DNA from 2 places in the Thauera sp. JM12B12 genome. Region 1 is predicted to be linked to the other one. Evidence: predicted binding sites of a transcription regulator. Region 1 holds the regulator's gene; the other holds the start of a gene.

Region 1 (8,659 bases):
AGCCGGTGCAGCGCCGCATTCTCTATGCGATGAACGAGATGCGGCTGTCGTCCACCTCCAAGCACGTGAAGTCGGCGCGCGTGGTCGGCGACGTGATCGGCAAGTACCACCCACATGGCGACACCAGCGTCTACGACGCGATGGTGCGGGTGGCGCAGGATTTCTCGCTGCGCTATCCGCTGGTCGACGGCCAGGGCAACTTCGGCTCGCGCGACGGCGACTCGGCAGCGGCGATGCGCTACACCGAGTGCCGCCTGACGCCGATCGCCGAGCTGCTGCTGGCCGAGATCGACCGCGGCACGGTGGACTTCATCCCCAACTACGACGGCGCCTTCGAGGAGCCGCAGCTGCTGCCGGCGCGCCTGCCCTTCGTGCTGTTGAACGGCGCCTCGGGCATCGCGGTCGGCATGGCGACCGAGATCCCGCCGCACAACCTGCGCGAGGTGGCCGAGGCGACCTGCCACCTGATCCGCCACCCCGAGGCGACGCTCGACGAGGTGCTCGGCATCATTCCCGGCCCCGACTTCCCCGGCGGCGGCCAGCTCATCTCCCCGCCCGAGACCATCCGCGAGGCCTACGCGTCGGGGCGCGGCAGCCTGCGCCTGCGCGCGCGCTGGAAAATCGAGGAGCTCGCCCGCGGCCAGTGGCGCGCGATCGTCGAGGAACTGCCGCATGGCGTCTCTGCCGCGCAGGTGCTGTCCGAGATCGAGACGCTGACCAACCCGCAGCCGCGCGCGGGCAAGAAGGAGGTCTCGCAGGAGCAGAAGAACCTCAAGCAGCTCGTGCTCGGCGTGCTCGACACGGTGCGCGACGAGTCCAGCGACAAGGCGCCCGTGCGCATCGTGCTGGAGCCCAAATCCAGCCGCCAGAACCGCGACGAGTTCATGGCGGTGCTGCTTGCCCACACCAGCCTGGAGACCTCGGCCTCGGTCAACATGACCATGATCGGGCGCGACGGCAGGCCGCAGCAGAAGAACCTGGTGCAGATCCTGCGCGAGTGGATCGACTTCCGCTACGTGACGGTCGAGCGCCGCACCCGCCATCGCCTGGACGAGGTCGATCGCCGCATCCACATCCTCGAAGGCCGCATGATCGCCTTCCTGCACATCGAGGAAGTGATCCGCGTGATCCGCGAGTCGGACGAACCCAAGCCGGCGCTGATCGCCGCCTTCGGCCTGTCCGAGATCCAGGCCGAGGACATCCTCGAGATCCGCCTGCGCCAGCTCGCCCGCCTGGAAGGCTTCAAGATCGAGAAGGAGCTGGCAGAGCTCAGGGACGAGCGCGCCGGCCTGCAGCACCTCCTCGACAGCCGCGCGGCGATGACCAAGCTGATCCTCAAGGAGATCCAGGACGACGCGAAGAAGTACGGCGACGACCGCCGCACCCTGGTCGAAGCCGTGGCCGCGGTGGCACCGGCCGAGATCTCGGTGCCCGACGAGCCGGTCACGGTGATCGTGTCCAAGAACGGCTGGGTGCGTTCGCGCCAGGGCCATGGCATCGACCCCGCGGGCATCGCCTACAAGGCCGGTGACTTCGGCTTCGCGATCATCGAGACGCGTACCACCTGGCCGCTGATCGTCATCGACACCAATGGCCGTGCCTACACGGTCAAGGTATCGGATCTGCCCGGCGGGCGCGGCGACGGCGCGCCGATCACTACCCTGGTGGAGTTCCAGGACGGCGGCAAGCTGGCGCAGGTGGTCACCGACACCCCCGATTCGGTCTACTTCTTCGCCAACAGCGGCGGTTACGGCTTCCTGTGCAGCGTGATGGATGCCAGCAGCCGCCAGCGCGCCGGCAAGGCCTTCATGAGCCTGGAGAAGGGCGAGAAGGTACTCGCACCGGCGAAGGTCTGCGGCGACTGGATCGCCGCGGCGTCCGAGAACGGTCGTCTGCTCGTCTTCCCGCGCCCGGAGATGAAGACGCAGAGCGGCGGTCGTGGCGTGATCGTGATGGCGCTCGACGAGGGCGAAGCGCTCGCCGCGGTGGCGGTGCCGGCCGACGATGCGGTGCTCACGGTGGAAGGCAGTGGCCGCGGCGGCAAGGCGGTGGCGATCGAGCTCAAGCCCACCCAGCGCGAACCGCTGCGCCACCGTCGCGCACGCAAGGGCGCGCCGCTGACACCGAGGATCAAGCCCGAGCGGATGCGCTGACGCGCCCGGCGGGCCTACAAGCCCTCGGGCAGGATCGAGCGGATCGGGTCGTCGGTCGGAATGACCGTGGGCCCCGGCTCCGCATCGAGATCGGCGGTGCGCGACTCGATCAGCACGGTCACCCGCCGGTTGCGCGCCCGCCCCACCTCGTCCTCGTTGCCGGCGACCGGCCGCTGGTCGGCATAGCCTGCCGCGGTCAGGCGATCGGGCGACACCCCGTTGTCGATGAACAGCCGCGCGACCGTTGACGCACGCACTGCCGACAGCTCCCAGTTGGACGGGAAACGGAAGGTGTTGATCGGGATGTTGTCGGTGTGCCCTTCGACCGTGATCGGGAACGGCGCAGGCGCGAGCACCTGGGCCACCGCACGTAGGGCGTCGACCGCCTCCTGGCCGAGCGCCGAGTCACCCGGCGCGAAAAGCAGGCTCGCGTTGATCTCCACGCTCACGCCGAACGCGCCCTCGGTCACATTGACCTGCCCCGCCTGGGTCAGCGGCGACAGCACGCGGCGAATCTCGTCGGCCATGTTGCGCATGCGCTGCGCGGTCTCGCGCCGCCGCTGTTCGAGCGCCGGGTCCGCCGCGGGTGGCGCGGGCTGGGTGATCGGCCGGGTGGGCAGCACGCTCACCTGCGGCAGCACGATCTGGTCGCCGCTCTCATTGACGGCGACGTTGCGAAAAGCCTGCACCAGCGAGTCCGACAGCACGCGGTACTTGCCCTCGTTCACCGACGACAGCGAGTACATCACCACGAAGAAGGCGAACAGCAGGGTGATGAAGTCGGCATAGGACACGAGCCAGCGCTCGTGGTTGTCGTGCTCCTCTTCAGCCCTGCGCCTGCGCCCCATGTCGTCCTCCCTGCCCGCGCTCAGACCACGTAGCCCTGCATGCGGCTGGCGATGATGCGCGGGTTGTCGCCGTTGGCGATGCCGACCAGGCCATCGACGAACATCTCGCGCTGGGTGGTGAGGATGACGATGTGCGCGGCAAGCTTCTTGGCGATCGGCAGGAACACCAGGTTGGCGAAGCCCACCCCGTAGATGGTGGCGACGAAGGCCACCGCGATGCCGGCACCGAGCCGCGACGGATCGGAGAGGTTCTCCATCACGTGGATCAGCCCCATCACCGCACCGAGGATGCCGATCGTCGGCGCATAGCCCCCGGCCGCTTCCCAGATGCGGGCGGACTGGCGCAGCTGGCCTTCCCAGACGCCGATCTCCACCTCCAGCACCTCGCGCAGCCGGTTGGGCTCGACGCCATCGACGAGCAACTGCAGGCCGCGGCGCATGAAGGGATCGGGCAGACCCTCGATCTGGTTCTCCAGCGTCAGCAGACCCTCCTTGCGTGCGACCTGGCTCCAGCTGGCCACCTGATCGATGATCGTCTGGTGGCTCACCGCTGGCGGGACGAACACCCAGCGCCCCATCCGCATGCCCTCGACGAAGGTGCGCAACGGGCTTTGCAGCATCACCGCGCCCAGGGTGCCGCCGATCACGATGAGGAAGGCGGTAGGCTGGAACAGCGAGGACAGGTGACCGCCCTCCAGCACCTGGCCGACGACAATCGCGGCGATGCCAAGCGTGAGGCCGACGAGGCTGATCTTATCCATGGCGGGCGGTGCTCAATGCGCGAGCGCTCATGATCAGTTGGGCGCAGGCTTCTTGGGCGGGCGGCCACGCTTGCGTGCCGCGGGCATGGCGGCGCCGCCGTCGAAGATGCACGCACGCAGGCGGGCGACCGCCTGGCTGTGCAGCTGGCATACGCGCGATTCGGTGACGCCGAGCACCTCGCCGATCTCGCGCAGGTTGAGCTCCTCGTCGTAGTACAGGGCCATCACCATCTGCTCGCGCTCGGGAAGGCGCTCGATGGCGTCCACGAGACGGCGGCGCATGTCCGCATCCTCGAGCAGATCGAGCGGATTGCTGTCCTCCTGGGCGAAATGGCGCTCGAGATAGTCGTCATCGTCGTCCCGGTTGAAATCCTCGAGATAGACGAGCTGGTGGCCGCGCGCGTCCTGCAGCATGCGCTGATACTCCTCCAGCGGCATGTCGAGGGCGGTGGCGAGCTCGGTTTCCGAAGGCTGGCGGCCGAACTGCTGCTCGAGGCTGTGGATGGCGGACTCGATGCGGCGCATGTCGCGGCGCAGGCTGCGCGGCAGCCAGTCGTTCTCGCGCAGCCCATCGAGCATGGCGCCGCGGATGCGCTGCGCGGCATAGGTCTCGAATTGCGCGCCCAGCCCATGTTCATAGCGGCCGAGCGCATCGAGCAGCCCCATCATGCCGTTCTGGATGAGGTCGTCCACGTCCACGCTGGCCGGCAGCTTGGACATGAGCTGAAAGGCGATGCGCTTGACCAGAGGGGCGTAGGCCTCGACGAGGTTGGTCTTGTCGAGCTTACCGTTTGCGTCGTACATCCATTCGGCCTGTATCGTCTTGCGGTGCGAGCGCCTGCCTGCGCCGGCTCCGGATGTCGGAGGCGCAGATTGTCCCGCAGCGTTCGCGGCATTACCAGCGGGATAAGTCACACCCATGGCCGAATCATCCTCGCCTGGATCCAGGCTCGCGCCCCATGCCGGTGACACGGCGCAAGAAGGCCGCGCCGGCATCGCGCGTCGAGGTCTGCAGGGGCTGCCGCAGCCCGACCGCGATGTCGTCGCGCTCGACCTCGCCCAGCCAGGCCAGGGGCACGCCGACATGACGCCGCACCAGGCCGTGCAGACCGGCGAAGAAGGCCGCTGCGTCATTGCGGCCGCGCGCGCGGCAGACGGCCACATGGACCGAACCGGCCCCGGCGGCGGCCAGGCCCTTGATCGTCTGGTAGGCCTCGGTCGCGCCGCTCGCGCTCGCCTCCGCCACCACCAGGCGACGCGGGGCCGCCTGCACGAAGGGCGAGGGCTCTGCCGCACGCTCGCCCGACGCGTGCACGAGCACGAAGCCGGCGTGGCGATGGAGGATGCGCAAGGCCTCGATGAGGCAGGCGCGCCGGGCGTCGTCCAGCAAGGGCAGCGCAAGCGCAGCGGCAGCCGCGGGCACGCGGCCGACCAGTCCCGGCACCGGCTGCAGCACGACCGACAGGGTGGTGCGGCCGTCGAGCAACTGGAGCAGGTCGGTGCCCTCGGCCAGACCGAGCGTGGCGGCGAGCGCGTCGCGCCCTTCCGCCTCGTCGAGGATAAGCACCCGCTCCGCGCTCCCGGCGATGCGATGTGCCGCGAGCACCGCGTTGCCGCCGCGCTGCCGGCCGCCGGCATAGAGCGCCACGACATGCGGCGGCGCGCGGCGGAACAGGCGGCGCAGCCCCGCCGCCTGGTCTTCGCGTCCGTCGAGCATGATCACGCCCCTCCGGCGGCGGCCAGCAGCATCCCGGCCTCGTCGCCGCTCAGGTGCCAGGGCGACTCGCCGGCGTGCTCGCGCAGCGCGCGATGCAGCAGGTAGGCGCGGTTGGGCAGGTGCAGGTCCTCGGGCACGCGCTGGCCGTTGGTCAGGTAGCGGATGTCGAGCGTGTGCCGCACCGCGACGTCGAGCGCCGGCGCGAGCGAGGCAGCTTCGTCCACCTTGGTGAAGATGCAGCCGGCGAGGTCGTCGCCGGCGTAGGCGCGCACGACGTCGTCGAGCGTGTCGCCGCGCGCGGTGGCGTTGAGGAGCAGCAGGCGGCGGACGTCGCCGGCGCCGGCGAGCATCGCGGCCTGCTCGGCCACCATGCGGTCGCGCTGGCTCATGCCCATGGTGTCGATGAGCACCATGTGCTTGTTGCGCAGGCCGGCAAGGGTCTGCCGCAGGTCGCCCGCATCGCGCACCGAGAACACCGGCACGCCGAGGATACGGCCGTAGATGCGCAGTTGCTCCTGGGCGCCGATGCGATAGCCGTCGGTGGTGATGAGCGCGAGCTTGCCGGCGCCATGGCGCACCACGCAACGCGCGGCAAGCTTGGCGGTGGTCGTGGTCTTGCCGACGCCGGTGGGCCCGACGAGCGCGAACACGCCGCCGCGATCGAGCAGATCCTCGTCCGAGGCGCAGGTCCGCATCAGGCGGTCGAGCGCCGCACCCACGGCCTCGCGCGCCTCGGTGCGGCCGGCGTCCTCCGCCACCGCCTCGGCAAGCTTGCGCGCGACGGCGGCGGAGAAACCGGCCTCGAGCAACTCGCCCAGCACGGTGGCGCGCGCGGGAGCCTGACGGCGCGTCTCGCCCCAGGCGAAACCGGCGAGCTGGCGCTCGATCATGCCGCGGATGCCGGTCAGCTCGGCCATCAGGCGGGCGTTGGTCTCTTGCAGTTCGCGCACGCGTGCGCTGCCGAACTCGTCGCTCGCCGTGGGCTGGGGCGCCGCGCGCCCGACGAATGCAGCGAGCCCCTCGGCCTGATCCGCGCGCCCGCGCACCGTCGTGCGCATGACACCGTCGCGGCTGCGCAGGGCGTAGTCGGCGGTCTCGATGCGCGGCGGATTGAAAGCGCGCACCACCGGCTCGGGCTCGGCGCGGCTGGCGGCAGGCGTGCGCGTCGCGTTGCGCGCGGCGCTGGCGGCCAATGCGGACAGGCTCACCTGAAAGTCCGCCTCCTCCACCGCCGATGCAGGCGCGGCGGCTGTGGTCGGAGCCACCGCGGGCTGGGGGGCTGCGCCGGAACGCGCCGCCACCGCAGCCCGGTTGGCCGCCTGCAGCGCACCGACCGCCTCGCCCGGCAGCGCCAGGATCTCGACGCCCCCCTCGACGGCACGGTTGGAGAGCACGATCGCGTCCGGACCGAGGGCTTCCTTCAGGGCACGAAGCGCCTCGCGGGCGGTGGGGGCAAAGTAGCGTTTGACGTTCATGGCGATTCTCCCGGCGGTCGCGGTCGACCACTGCTTGATGAGGATTATCGCCACCCGGGGTCAAGGCCCTTGGACGGAATAAAGCGGCTTTCCCCCGTCTATTCGCGTTCACGCGGAGCGCGTCTGGGCCTGCGATCCGTCCGCGGGCAAGCAGCCACCCACGCTGCGCCGCACCCGCGTCCTGGGCGCGCGGGTCAGCCCTGCGCGCCCACCATGGCGGTGACGCGGATGGTGCGGCTCTCCGGTACCTCGTTGTTGGAGATGACCTTGAGCGATGGCACGGCCCGGCGCAGGAAGCGCGACAGCAGCATGCGCAGCTGCGCCGGCACCAGCAGCACCGGCGGCAACCCGATGTCCTCCTGGCGCTGGGCGATCTGCGCGGTCTGGCGCAGCAGGGTGTCGGCGAGGCCGGGCTCGATCGCCCCGCCCTCGCCCCCCGCGGCCATGGCCTGGATGAGGATGCGCTCGAGCCCCGGCTCCAGCGCCATGACCTGCACCTCAGCGTTGCCCGGGAACAGGCTCTGCATGATCGCGCGGCCGAGCGCCTCGCGCACCCGGGTGGTGAGCTGAACGGGATCCTGCGTGCGCGGCGCGTGCTCGGCGAGCACCTCGATGATGCTGCGCATGTCGCGGATGTTGACGCCCTCTTCGAGCAGGCTCTGCAGCACGCGCTGCACCACGCTGATCGGCAGCATCTTCGGCACAAGGTCCTCGACCAGCTTGGGCGATTCCTTGCCCACATGATCGAGCAGCGCCTGGGTCTCCTGGCGTCCGAGCAGCTCGGCGGCATGGTTGAGGATGACGTGGTTGAGGTGGGTTGCCACCACCGTGCTCGCATCGACCACGGTGTAGCCGAGCGCATGCGCCTGCTCGCGCATCGAGGCGTCGATCCACACCGCAGGCAGGCCGAAGGCGGGATCGGTGGTCTCGCGCCCGGCGAGCGGCCCGGACACGCGCCCCGGATTGATGGCGAGGAACTGCCCCGGATAGGCCTCGCCGTTGCCGATCTCGACGCCCTTGAGGGCAATGCGGTACGCGTTGGGCTTGAGCTCGAGGTTGTCGCGGATATGCACCGGCGCGGACAGGAAGCCGACCTCCTGGGCGAACTTCTTGCGCAGCCCGCGGATGCGCTTGAGCAGTTCGCCGTCCTGCCCCTTGTCGACCATCGGGATCAGGCGGTAGCCCACCTCGAGGCCGAGCACGTCGACCTGCGACACGTCGTTCCAGCTCGCCTCCTGACTCTCGGACGCGGGCATCGCGACCTGCGCCGCCGCTTCCGGAGCGGCGGCGGCAGCCGCCTCCTCGGCGATGCGCTTGCGCCGCACCCAGGCCATGGCGCCGAGCGTGCCCGCCAGAAGCAGGAACACCAGGTTGGGCATGCCGGGAATGAGGCCGAGCACGCCGATGATCCCACCGGTCAGCAAGAGCACCTGCGGGTTGGAGAACACCTGGTTCATCACCAGTCCGCCCACGTCGCCCTCGTCGCCGACCCGCGACACCACCAGGCCCGCCGCCACCGAAATGATCAGCGAGGGAATCTGCGCGACCAGGCCGTCACCGATGGTGAGCAGGGTGTAGGTGTGCGCCGCGTCGCCAACCGCCATGTCGTGCTGCATCACACCAACGAAAAGCCCGCCGATGATGTTGATCATCAGGATGATGATGCCGGCGATGGCGTCGCCGCGTACGAACTTGGACGCACCGT
Region 2 (8,659 bases), 280 kb from region 1:
AGAAGGCGCCCTCGGCGAACATCCGGCGCAGCAGGTTGGGCAGGCGGAAGGCGACGAAGAAGGCATCGGTCGCCATGCCGGCCCCGAAGGCGCGCGCGATGACGAAGTCGCGCACGAAGCCGAGGATGCGGGACAGCAGCGTCATGCCGCTGACGGTGGCGAGGGCGCGCAGGAGGTTCATGCCGGTCGGAGGAGGGCGCGCGTCAGGCGCCCGGAAAACGCGAAGCGCGCATCATAGCCGGCTGCTTGAGAGTTCGCTTGCATTCGGCAACGCGTGTCCCTATAATCGCGGACTTTTCTAGAACCACCAATACGGAATTCATATCTATGGCCAACTCGGCACAAGCTCGCAAGCGCGCCCGTCAGGCGACCAAGGCCCGCGCCCACAACGCCAGCCTTCGTTCCCGCCTGCGTACCGCGATCAAGGCCGTGCGCAAGGCCATCGTGGGTGGCGACAAGGCGGCGGCTCAGTCGGTCTTTCGCACCTCGATGAGCACGATCGACAGCATCGCTGACAAGAACATCATCCACAAGAACAAGGCCGCTCGTCACAAGAGCCGCCTGTCGGCTGCCGTAAAGGGCATGGCTGCCTGATTCTTGCTGCAAGATGCCGGTGCCTCGGTGCCGAAAAAACAAGAAAGCGACCCGCGGGTCGCTTTTTTGTTGCCGCGTTGCTCGAATCGCAGATCTGGCAGAACCGCCGTGGGAGCGGCCTTGGCCGCGAAAGGGGCGCTTGACCTTGCGACATTCGCGGTCAAGGCCGCTCCCACAGGCAGTTGCTCCCACGAGTGGGATTGTCGGCGCCCGATCAAAGCGGCGCGTCGCCCATCCACTCGATCTGCAGGTTGTTGTCGTTGGCGAAGTTCACCATGAATTTGTAGGCCAGCGGTTCGACGTCGTAGAGGCGGGCGTCCACCAGCACCGTCTTGTCGCCCTTGAGCGTGCATCCCGGGCGCACGTAGGGCGAATACGTCATCCGGTGGTCGGCGCCGAAGGCGGACATCACGCCGCACAGGCGGTCTGCCCAGTCGCTCGGACGGAATTTCTTCCCCTCCCTCGTGACCCCGACAATGATGAAGTTCTCGATCTTCTGGTTCATGTGTGATGCCTTGGCGGCTTCGGGGGATGTCCTTGGTCCGGTTCTCGGCCGCCGGACTCAAAACGGCGCGCATTCTAGCAGAAATCGGCCTTGCGCCGGGTCGCGCCGTGCGGGCCGGGCGGCCCGGCGCTTATGTACAGGGCGCCGGGTTTTGGCTTAACATTCAGGCCTCTTCCTGCACGGCGGCACCTGCCGCCGTGTGCGTTTACTGGCTTCGTTCCGTTCGAGGTACTCCATGTCCCATGTCATGAACACCTACGCGCGTCTGCCCGTGGCTTTCACCCACGGCGAAGGCGTATGGCTGTACGACGAGACTGGCAAGCGCTATCTCGATGCCCTCTCCGGCATCGCGGTCAGCACCCTGGGTCACAACCATCCGCGCCTGGTCAAGGCCATCGCCGACCAGGCAGCGCGCGTGCTGCACACCTCCAACCTCTACGGCATCCCGCACCAGGACACGCTCTCCGATCGCATCGCCGAAGCCGCGGGCATGGACGAGGTGTTCTTCTGCAACTCGGGCTGCGAGGCCAACGAGGCGGCGATCAAGCTCGCCCGCATGTACGGCCACAACAAGGGCATCGAGGTGCCCCACATCGTCGTCATGGAGAACGCCTTTCATGGCCGCACCATGGCCACGCTGTCGGCCACCGGCAACCGCAAGGCGCAGGCCGGGTTCGAGCCGCTGGTGCAAGGCTTCATCCGCGTGCCCTACAAGGACATCGAGGCAATCCGCAAGGTCGGCGAGCACAACCACAACGTGGTCGCCGTGATGCTCGAGATGATCCAGGGCGAGGGCGGTGTCAACGTCGCCGACGAGGCCTTCCAGCGCGAGCTGCGCACCCTGTGCGACGAGAAGGGCTGGCTGATGATCTGCGACGAGGTCCAGTGCGGCATGGGGCGCACCGGCACGTGGTTCGGCTGGCAGCACGCCGGCACCAAGCCCGACGTGATGACGCTCGCCAAGGGCCTGGCCTCGGGCGTGCCGATCGGCGCCTGCGTCACCGCGGGCAAGGCCAAGGGTCTGTTCGGGCCGGGCAACCACGGCTCCACCTTCGGCGGCAACCCGCTCGCGTGCGCCGCCGCGCTGGCCACCTTCGACACCATCGTCGATGACGGCCTGATGGACAACGCCGTCGCCATCGGCGCGGCGATCCGCAAGGGCATGGCCGAAGCGCTCGAGGGCGTGGCCGGCGTGGTCGATATCCGCGGCCGCGGGCTCATGATCGGCATCGAGCTCGACCGCCCCTGCGGCGTGCTGATGGGCCGCGCGGCCGAGAACGGCCTGCTCATCTCGGTCACCTCCGAGCGCGTCGTGCGCCTGCTGCCTGCGCTCACGTTCACCGCAGCCGACGCGCAGACCCTGGTGTCGATGCTGGCGCCGATGATCCGCGACTTCCTCGCGAACGGTTGAGGACTGCGTATGACGACGCCGATCAAGCACTACCTGCAGTTCAAGGACTTCACGCGCGAGGAGTACGACTACGTCTTCGCCCGCGCCAAGTGGATCAAGGACAAGTTCAAGCGCTACGAGCCCTACCACCCGCTGTTCGACCGCACCCTGGTGATGATCTTCGAGAAGGCCAGCACGCGCACGCGTCTGTCCTTCGAGGCCGGCGTGCATCAGCTCGGCGGCTCGGCGATCTACCTCAACACCCGTGACTCGCAGCTCGGTCGCGGCGAGCCGGTCGAAGATGCCGGCCAGGTGATCTCGCGCATGAGCGACCTGGTGATGATCCGCACCTTCGAGCAGGAGATCGTCGAGCGCTTCGCGGCCAACTCGCGCGTTCCGGTCATCAACGGCCTCACCAACGAATACCACCCCTGCCAGATCCTCGCCGACATCCTCACCTTCATCGAGCATCGCGGCTCGATCCAGGGCAAGACGGTGGCGTGGATCGGTGACAGCAACAACATGTGCAACACCTGGCTGCAGGCGGCCGAGGTGCTCGACTTCAACGTGCACGTGTCCACCCCGCCGGGCTACGAGGTCGAGCCCGAGCGCGCCGGCCTGTTCGGCACCAATCACTTCGAGCAGTTCGCCGATCCGATGGACGCCTGCCGCGGCGCCGACCTCGTCACCACCGACGTGTGGACCTCGATGGGCTTCGAGGCCGAGAACGAGGCCCGCATGAAGGCCTTCGCCGACTGGTGCGTGGATGCGGACATGATGTCGGTCGCCCACAAGGACGCCGTCTTCATGCACTGCCTGCCCGCGCACCGGGGTGAGGAAGTGACCGCCGAGGTCATCGACGGCCCGCAGTCGGTGGTGTGGGACGAGGCCGAGAACCGCCTCCATGCGCAGAAGGCCTTGATGGAATACCTGGTGCTCGGCCGCATCCAGGACTGATGAAGAGAACCCCGTGGGAGCGGGCTTGCCCGCGACTGCACAGAATCGGCACCGCCATTCGCGGGCAAGCCCGCTCCCACGAGATCGCCGCCCAGGCTTAGGTCGGCATTGAACACCCACGGTACGCACGGGCGTGCGCGCCGGCAACACAGCAGGAAACAGGAAAACAGCATGAGCGACGTCAAGAAAGTAGTGCTCGCCTACTCCGGCGGGCTGGACACTTCGGTCATCCTGAAGTGGCTGCAGGACACCTACCAGTGCGAAGTGGTCACCTTCACCGCCGACCTCGGCCAGGGCGAAGAGCTCGAGCCCGCGCGCACCAAGGCGCTGAAGTTCGGCATCAAGCCCGAGAACATCTTCATCGACGACCTGCGCGAGGAGTTCGTGCGCGACTTCGTCTTTCCGATGTTCCGCGCCAACACGATCTACGAGGGCGAGTACCTGCTCGGCACCTCGATCGCCCGCCCGCTGATCGCCAAGCGCCAGATCGAGATCGCGCGCGCCACCGGCGCCGACGCCGTCTCGCACGGCGCCACCGGCAAGGGTAACGACCAGGTGCGCTTCGAGCTCGGCTACTACGCGCTGATGCCGGGCGTGAAGGTCATCGCGCCGTGGCGCGAGTGGGACCTGCTGTCGCGCGAGAAGCTGCTCGCCTACGCCGAAAAGCACGGCATCCCGATCGAGATGAAGCACAAGCAGGGCGGTTCGCCCTACTCGATGGACGCAAACCTGCTGCACATCTCCTTCGAAGGCCGCCACCTCGAGAACCCCGCCGCCGAGGCCGAGGAATCCATGTGGCGCTGGACCGTGTCGCCGGAAGCCGCGCCCGATGCCGCCGAGTACGTCGACCTGGAGTTCGAGAAGGGCGACCTCGTCGCCATCGACGGCACGCGCATGAAGCCGCACGAGCTGCTCGCCAAGCTCAACGCGCTCGGCGGCAAGCACGGCATCGGCCGCCTCGACCTGGTGGAAAACCGCTACGTCGGCATGAAGAGCCGCGGCTGCTACGAGACCCCGGGCGGCACCATCCTGCTCAAGGCGCACCGCGCCATCGAATCGATCACGCTCGACCGCGAAGTCGCCCACCTCAAGGACGACCTCATGCCGCGCTACGCCAGCATCATTTACAACGGCTACTGGTGGAGCCCCGAGCGCCTTGCGCTGCAGGCCCTCATCGACAACACCCAGCAGAGCGTCAACGGCTGGGTGCGCCTCAAGCTCTACAAGGGCAACGTCATCGTCACCGGCCGCGACTCCAAGACCGACTCGCTGTTCGACCCGACGATCGCCACCTTCGAGGACGACGCCGGCGCCTACAATCAGAAGGACGCGCACGGCTTCATCCGCCTTAACGCGCTGCGCATGCGCATCGCCGCCAACGCCAAGGCCAAGCGCGGCTGACCAGCGTGGGAGCGGGCTTGCCCGCGAATGTCGGCCACGCCCGCATCGTTTGCCGGCAAGCCCGCTCCCAAGGCACCGCCAGCCTGCTGCCGCCGCGCCGCAAAGCTCACCCCGCCAATTCAACGCGATGAACAACGACGCTTTCATCTTCGGGCTCAGCTTCACCGAGTTCGAGGACCTCGCCCTCAAGTTCGGCCTCACCGGGCTGATCCTCTTCATGATGTTCATCATCTGGAACCTGGGCAAGGAATCCAAGGCCGGCCGCTACGGCATGATGTGGATGTTCCTCGGCCTGGGCGTGGGCTTCGTCGGTTTCGTCGCCAAGGGCATCATCCAGAAGCTGCTGGGAATCGAATAAGGAAACCTTACATCATGGCCATCACCGCCAAGATCGACGGCGTCGCCGTCACCACCCAGGCCAACGTCTACTTCGACGGCAAGTGCGTCAGCCACGGCATCCAGTTCGCCGACGGCACCAAGAAATCGGTCGGCGTGATCCTGCCCGCCACGCTCACCTTCAACACCGGCGCGCCCGAGATCATGGAAGGCGTCGCCGGCAGCTGCCGCGTGCGCCTCAAGGGTGAGGCTGACTGGAAGACCTACGGCGCCGGCGAATCCTTCAACGTGCCGGGCAATTCCAGCTTCGACATCGAAGTCGCGGGCGAGCCCTACCACTACATCTGCCACTTCGGCTGATCGCGGGGGAGGGGAACGATGCCGTCTTTCGACATCATGTCCGAGGTCGACCAGCCCTCGCTGCGTAACGCGGTCGAGCAGGCCAACCGCAAGGTGGACGGCCGCCACGACTTCAAGGGCACCAGCGCCAAGATCGAGCACGCCGAGAAGCTGCTCACCCTCTACGGCGACAGCGACTTCCAGCTTGACCAGATCAAGACCATCCTGCTGCCCGAGATGACCAAGAAAAACGTCGACGTCCGCTGCCTGGACTACGGCGACGTGCAGAAGATCTCGGGCAACAAGGTCAAGCAGGAAGTGAAGGTGCGCGTCGGCGTCGAGCAGGAAATGGCCAAGAAGATCGTCAAGCTGTTGAAGGACAGCAAGATGAAGGTCCAGGCCGCCATCCAGGGCGATGCCGTGCGCGTCTCCGGCGCCAAGCGCGACGTGCTGCAGGAGGCCATCGCGCTGGTCAAGAAGCAGATCACGGACTTTCCGCTGCAGTACGGGAATTTCAGGGACTGAGCGGGGGCAAACTGCTCCCCGCATCCGGTTTCGCCGTGATTGCAGGCCATGTCGATCAATGTGATCGCATGGCCTTTGCGTTTTCATGGCTGCGGCAACGTTCAAGTTCCGTCGCCTTCGTCCGTTAAGCCTCTCATCAAGCCGCGCAGCGAGCGCGCGGCAACGACCCAAGGAGAGCCTCATGGACGTCAGCGCAATCGCCAGCGCAGCATCCGCCAATGCCATGGCCGAAGTGCAGCAGGAAGCTGCGGTATCGGTGCTGAAGAAGACCATGGATATCCAGGAACAGAGCGCCATGCAGCTGCTGCAGGCCATCCCGCAGCCGCCGGCGCCTGCGCTCGGCACTGCTGGCGGCTACATCGACACCTGGGCCTGATGCGGCTCTTCGTGCTCGCCGCCCTGCTGGCGACCGCGCTCCCGCTGCATGCGGAGGTGCCGGCCTGGACCGATGAGCCGACCCAGCTCGTACGCCTGATCGAGCGCGCCCACCGCGCCCAGGCTGCCGGCAATCACCTCGTGGCCGCGCGGCTTCACTGTACGGCTGCCGCACATGGCAGCCTCGAGGCCCAGTTCCAGCTCGCCCGGCTCTACCTCGGGCCACTGCGTGCACGCCGTGGCCACGACACCGGTCATGTCCTGCTTGCCCTGGCCGCCCAGCGCGGCCACGCGCGTGCAGGGACCCTGCTGTCTACCCTCCGACGACCGCTGCCGGGCGACACGGATGCCTATCTGCCGCCCTGCCTGTTCACCTCGGTGGCGCCGCCTCCGGCGGACGCGGGGGCCGTCGTCCCGCACGAGGTGGTCGAGCACTACATCGCGGGCCTGCCGCGCAATCACCGCGCCCATGCGCGCCTGGTGCAGCGTCTGGCACCGCGCTTCGACGTCGACGCCCGCCTGGCGCTGGCGATCGTCCGCGCCGAGTCCAACTTCAACCCCGATGCGCGCTCGCCCCGCAACGCCATGGGGCTTATGCAGCTGATCCCCGACACCGCCGAGCGCTTCGGCGTGCGCGACCCCTTCGACCCCGAGCAGAACGTCCGCGGCGGCCTGGCTTACCTCAAGTGGCTGATTGCGCGCTACGACGGCGACATCGCGCGGGTGGCGGGTGCGTACAACGCGGGGGAGGGGACGGTCGACCGCTACGGCGGGGTGCCGCCGTATGCGGAGACCGAGGAGTATGTGCGGCGGATTCTGGCGTTCTACCGGGCCCGGCTGCATTTGCCCGCGGAAAGGTAAGCACCCTCGGATAACAGATTGCGGCGGCTTGTGATCGATTTGGCGAGGGCTCCGGGCACTCGCCTGCAAAATGAGCTTGTACTCGTCGCCATTTCGAACGAGCTCAGCACCAATACTGCAATGAATTTTCCGCGACTCATTTGCCAAGCTATTTGCGCCCTCTTGTTCTCATCCTCGGTGACGTTCGCAGCCGATGTCGAGCTCGCCGGCGTATTCGGGTCGAGGGCAGTCTTGCTTGTAGACGGCGGTTCGCCACAGACGCTTGCGGTGGGGCAGAGATCCCGTGAGGGTGTCCTGCTCCGTGCGTTGCAGGGCGATGTCGCAGTGGTCGAGGTGGACGGCGTTCAGCGTCGGATCAGGCTAGGCGGCGCTCCGATTCAGGTCGGCGCGAGGGCCGACTCCGGCGCTGCAGGACGGGAATTGCGTTTGACGCCGGATGCGCGAGGCCACTATTCGGTGCTCGGTTCCGTGAATGGTGCATCGATGCGTTTCCTCATCGATACCGGGGCGAGCCTGGTGTCGATGGGTGCGGAGGATGCCGTTCGTGCCGGGGTGGACTACCGCAAGGGGCGTCCCTCGACCAGCATGACGGCGAATGGCCTGGTTCAGATCTGGGTCGTTCGGCTCGACAAGATCCAGGTCGGCCAGCTTGTATTGCATGGCGTCGAGGCTGCCGTTCATGAAGGAGCTTTGCCCGTGGTGCTCCTGGGAATGAGCTTTCTCAATCGGATGGACATGCGCCGCGAGGGTGGCTTTCTGGTCTTGAGAAAGACCCACTGAGGCCACGAGTGCCGGGTTCTTGCAGGGCCGTGTCCGATGGTCGCTCAGCGGCTTCCGTCCGTCGCCGGGGGGGTGTCCCGGGGCCGCGGTCGCGGTAGGTTTTCAATCGAAACCAAGATGCTTTGAATGCAGGGGAGTTCAATGAAGAACAGAACGCAGTCCGGCTTCACCTTGATCGAGGTGATGATCGTGGTGGCGATCGTGGGGATCCTGGCCGCCATCGCCGTGCCGGCATATCGCGATTACGTGCTGAGCGGGAACATCCCGCAGGCCACCTCTGCCCTCGCCAATGGCCGGGTGCAGTTGGAGCAGTACTTTCAGGACAACAGGACCTATGTGGGCGGACCATGTCCCGGCAACACGACGGCCTTCACGCTCGCTTGCAGCGACGTGACCGCAACCACGTTCACGATCACCGCGACCGGCACCGGCAACATGGCCGGGTTCAGCTACAGGGTCAACCACAACAATGTCATGGAGACCTTGGCCACCTCCTGGGGCGTGACCAGCAACACCTGTTGGGTGCGCTCGAAGGGTGGCTGCTGAACCGCAAGCGAGCTGCAAGGACGAAATGATGAACGCTCGAAGGAATGCGG

Evidence for each region. The regulator FliA, encoded in region 1, starts transcription of late flagellar genes. The targets are predictions, from matches to a motif close to CTAAAGTTNNNNNNNNNNNNGCCGNTA.
Region 2: the regulator FliA is predicted to act here: its motif matches at 6,148-6,174, upstream of AAG895_RS08260 (YjfB family protein).

The regions. Positions count from the first base shown of each region.
Region 1 covers NZ_CP154859.1:1,555,057-1,563,715, reverse strand. The annotation lists gene parC (DNA topoisomerase IV subunit A) at 1-2,153, shown strand, start outside; gene motD (flagellar motor protein MotD) at 2,168-3,001, opposite strand; gene AAG895_RS06965 (flagellar motor protein) at 3,022-3,762, opposite strand; gene AAG895_RS06960 (RNA polymerase sigma factor FliA) at 3,796-4,566, opposite strand; gene AAG895_RS06955 (flagellar FleN) at 4,691-5,479, opposite strand; gene flhF (flagellar biosynthesis protein FlhF) at 5,482-6,954, opposite strand; gene flhA (flagellar biosynthesis protein FlhA) at 7,149-8,659, opposite strand, start outside.
Region 2 covers NZ_CP154859.1:1,835,795-1,844,453, forward strand. The annotation lists gene murJ (murein biosynthesis integral membrane protein MurJ) at 1-181, opposite strand, end outside; gene rpsT (30S ribosomal protein S20) at 328-594, shown strand; gene AAG895_RS08225 (DUF3579 domain-containing protein) at 809-1,099, opposite strand; gene AAG895_RS08230 (aspartate aminotransferase family protein) at 1,335-2,510, shown strand; gene argF (ornithine carbamoyltransferase) at 2,520-3,446, shown strand; gene AAG895_RS08240 (argininosuccinate synthase) at 3,618-4,847, shown strand; gene AAG895_RS08245 (DUF2788 domain-containing protein) at 4,975-5,205, shown strand; gene AAG895_RS08250 (pyrimidine/purine nucleoside phosphorylase) at 5,220-5,543, shown strand; gene AAG895_RS08255 (YajQ family cyclic di-GMP-binding protein) at 5,562-6,047, shown strand; gene AAG895_RS08260 (YjfB family protein) at 6,229-6,423, shown strand; gene AAG895_RS08265 (lytic transglycosylase domain-containing protein) at 6,423-7,283, shown strand; gene AAG895_RS08270 (TIGR02281 family clan AA aspartic protease) at 7,404-8,063, shown strand; gene AAG895_RS08275 (type IV pilin protein) at 8,205-8,609, shown strand.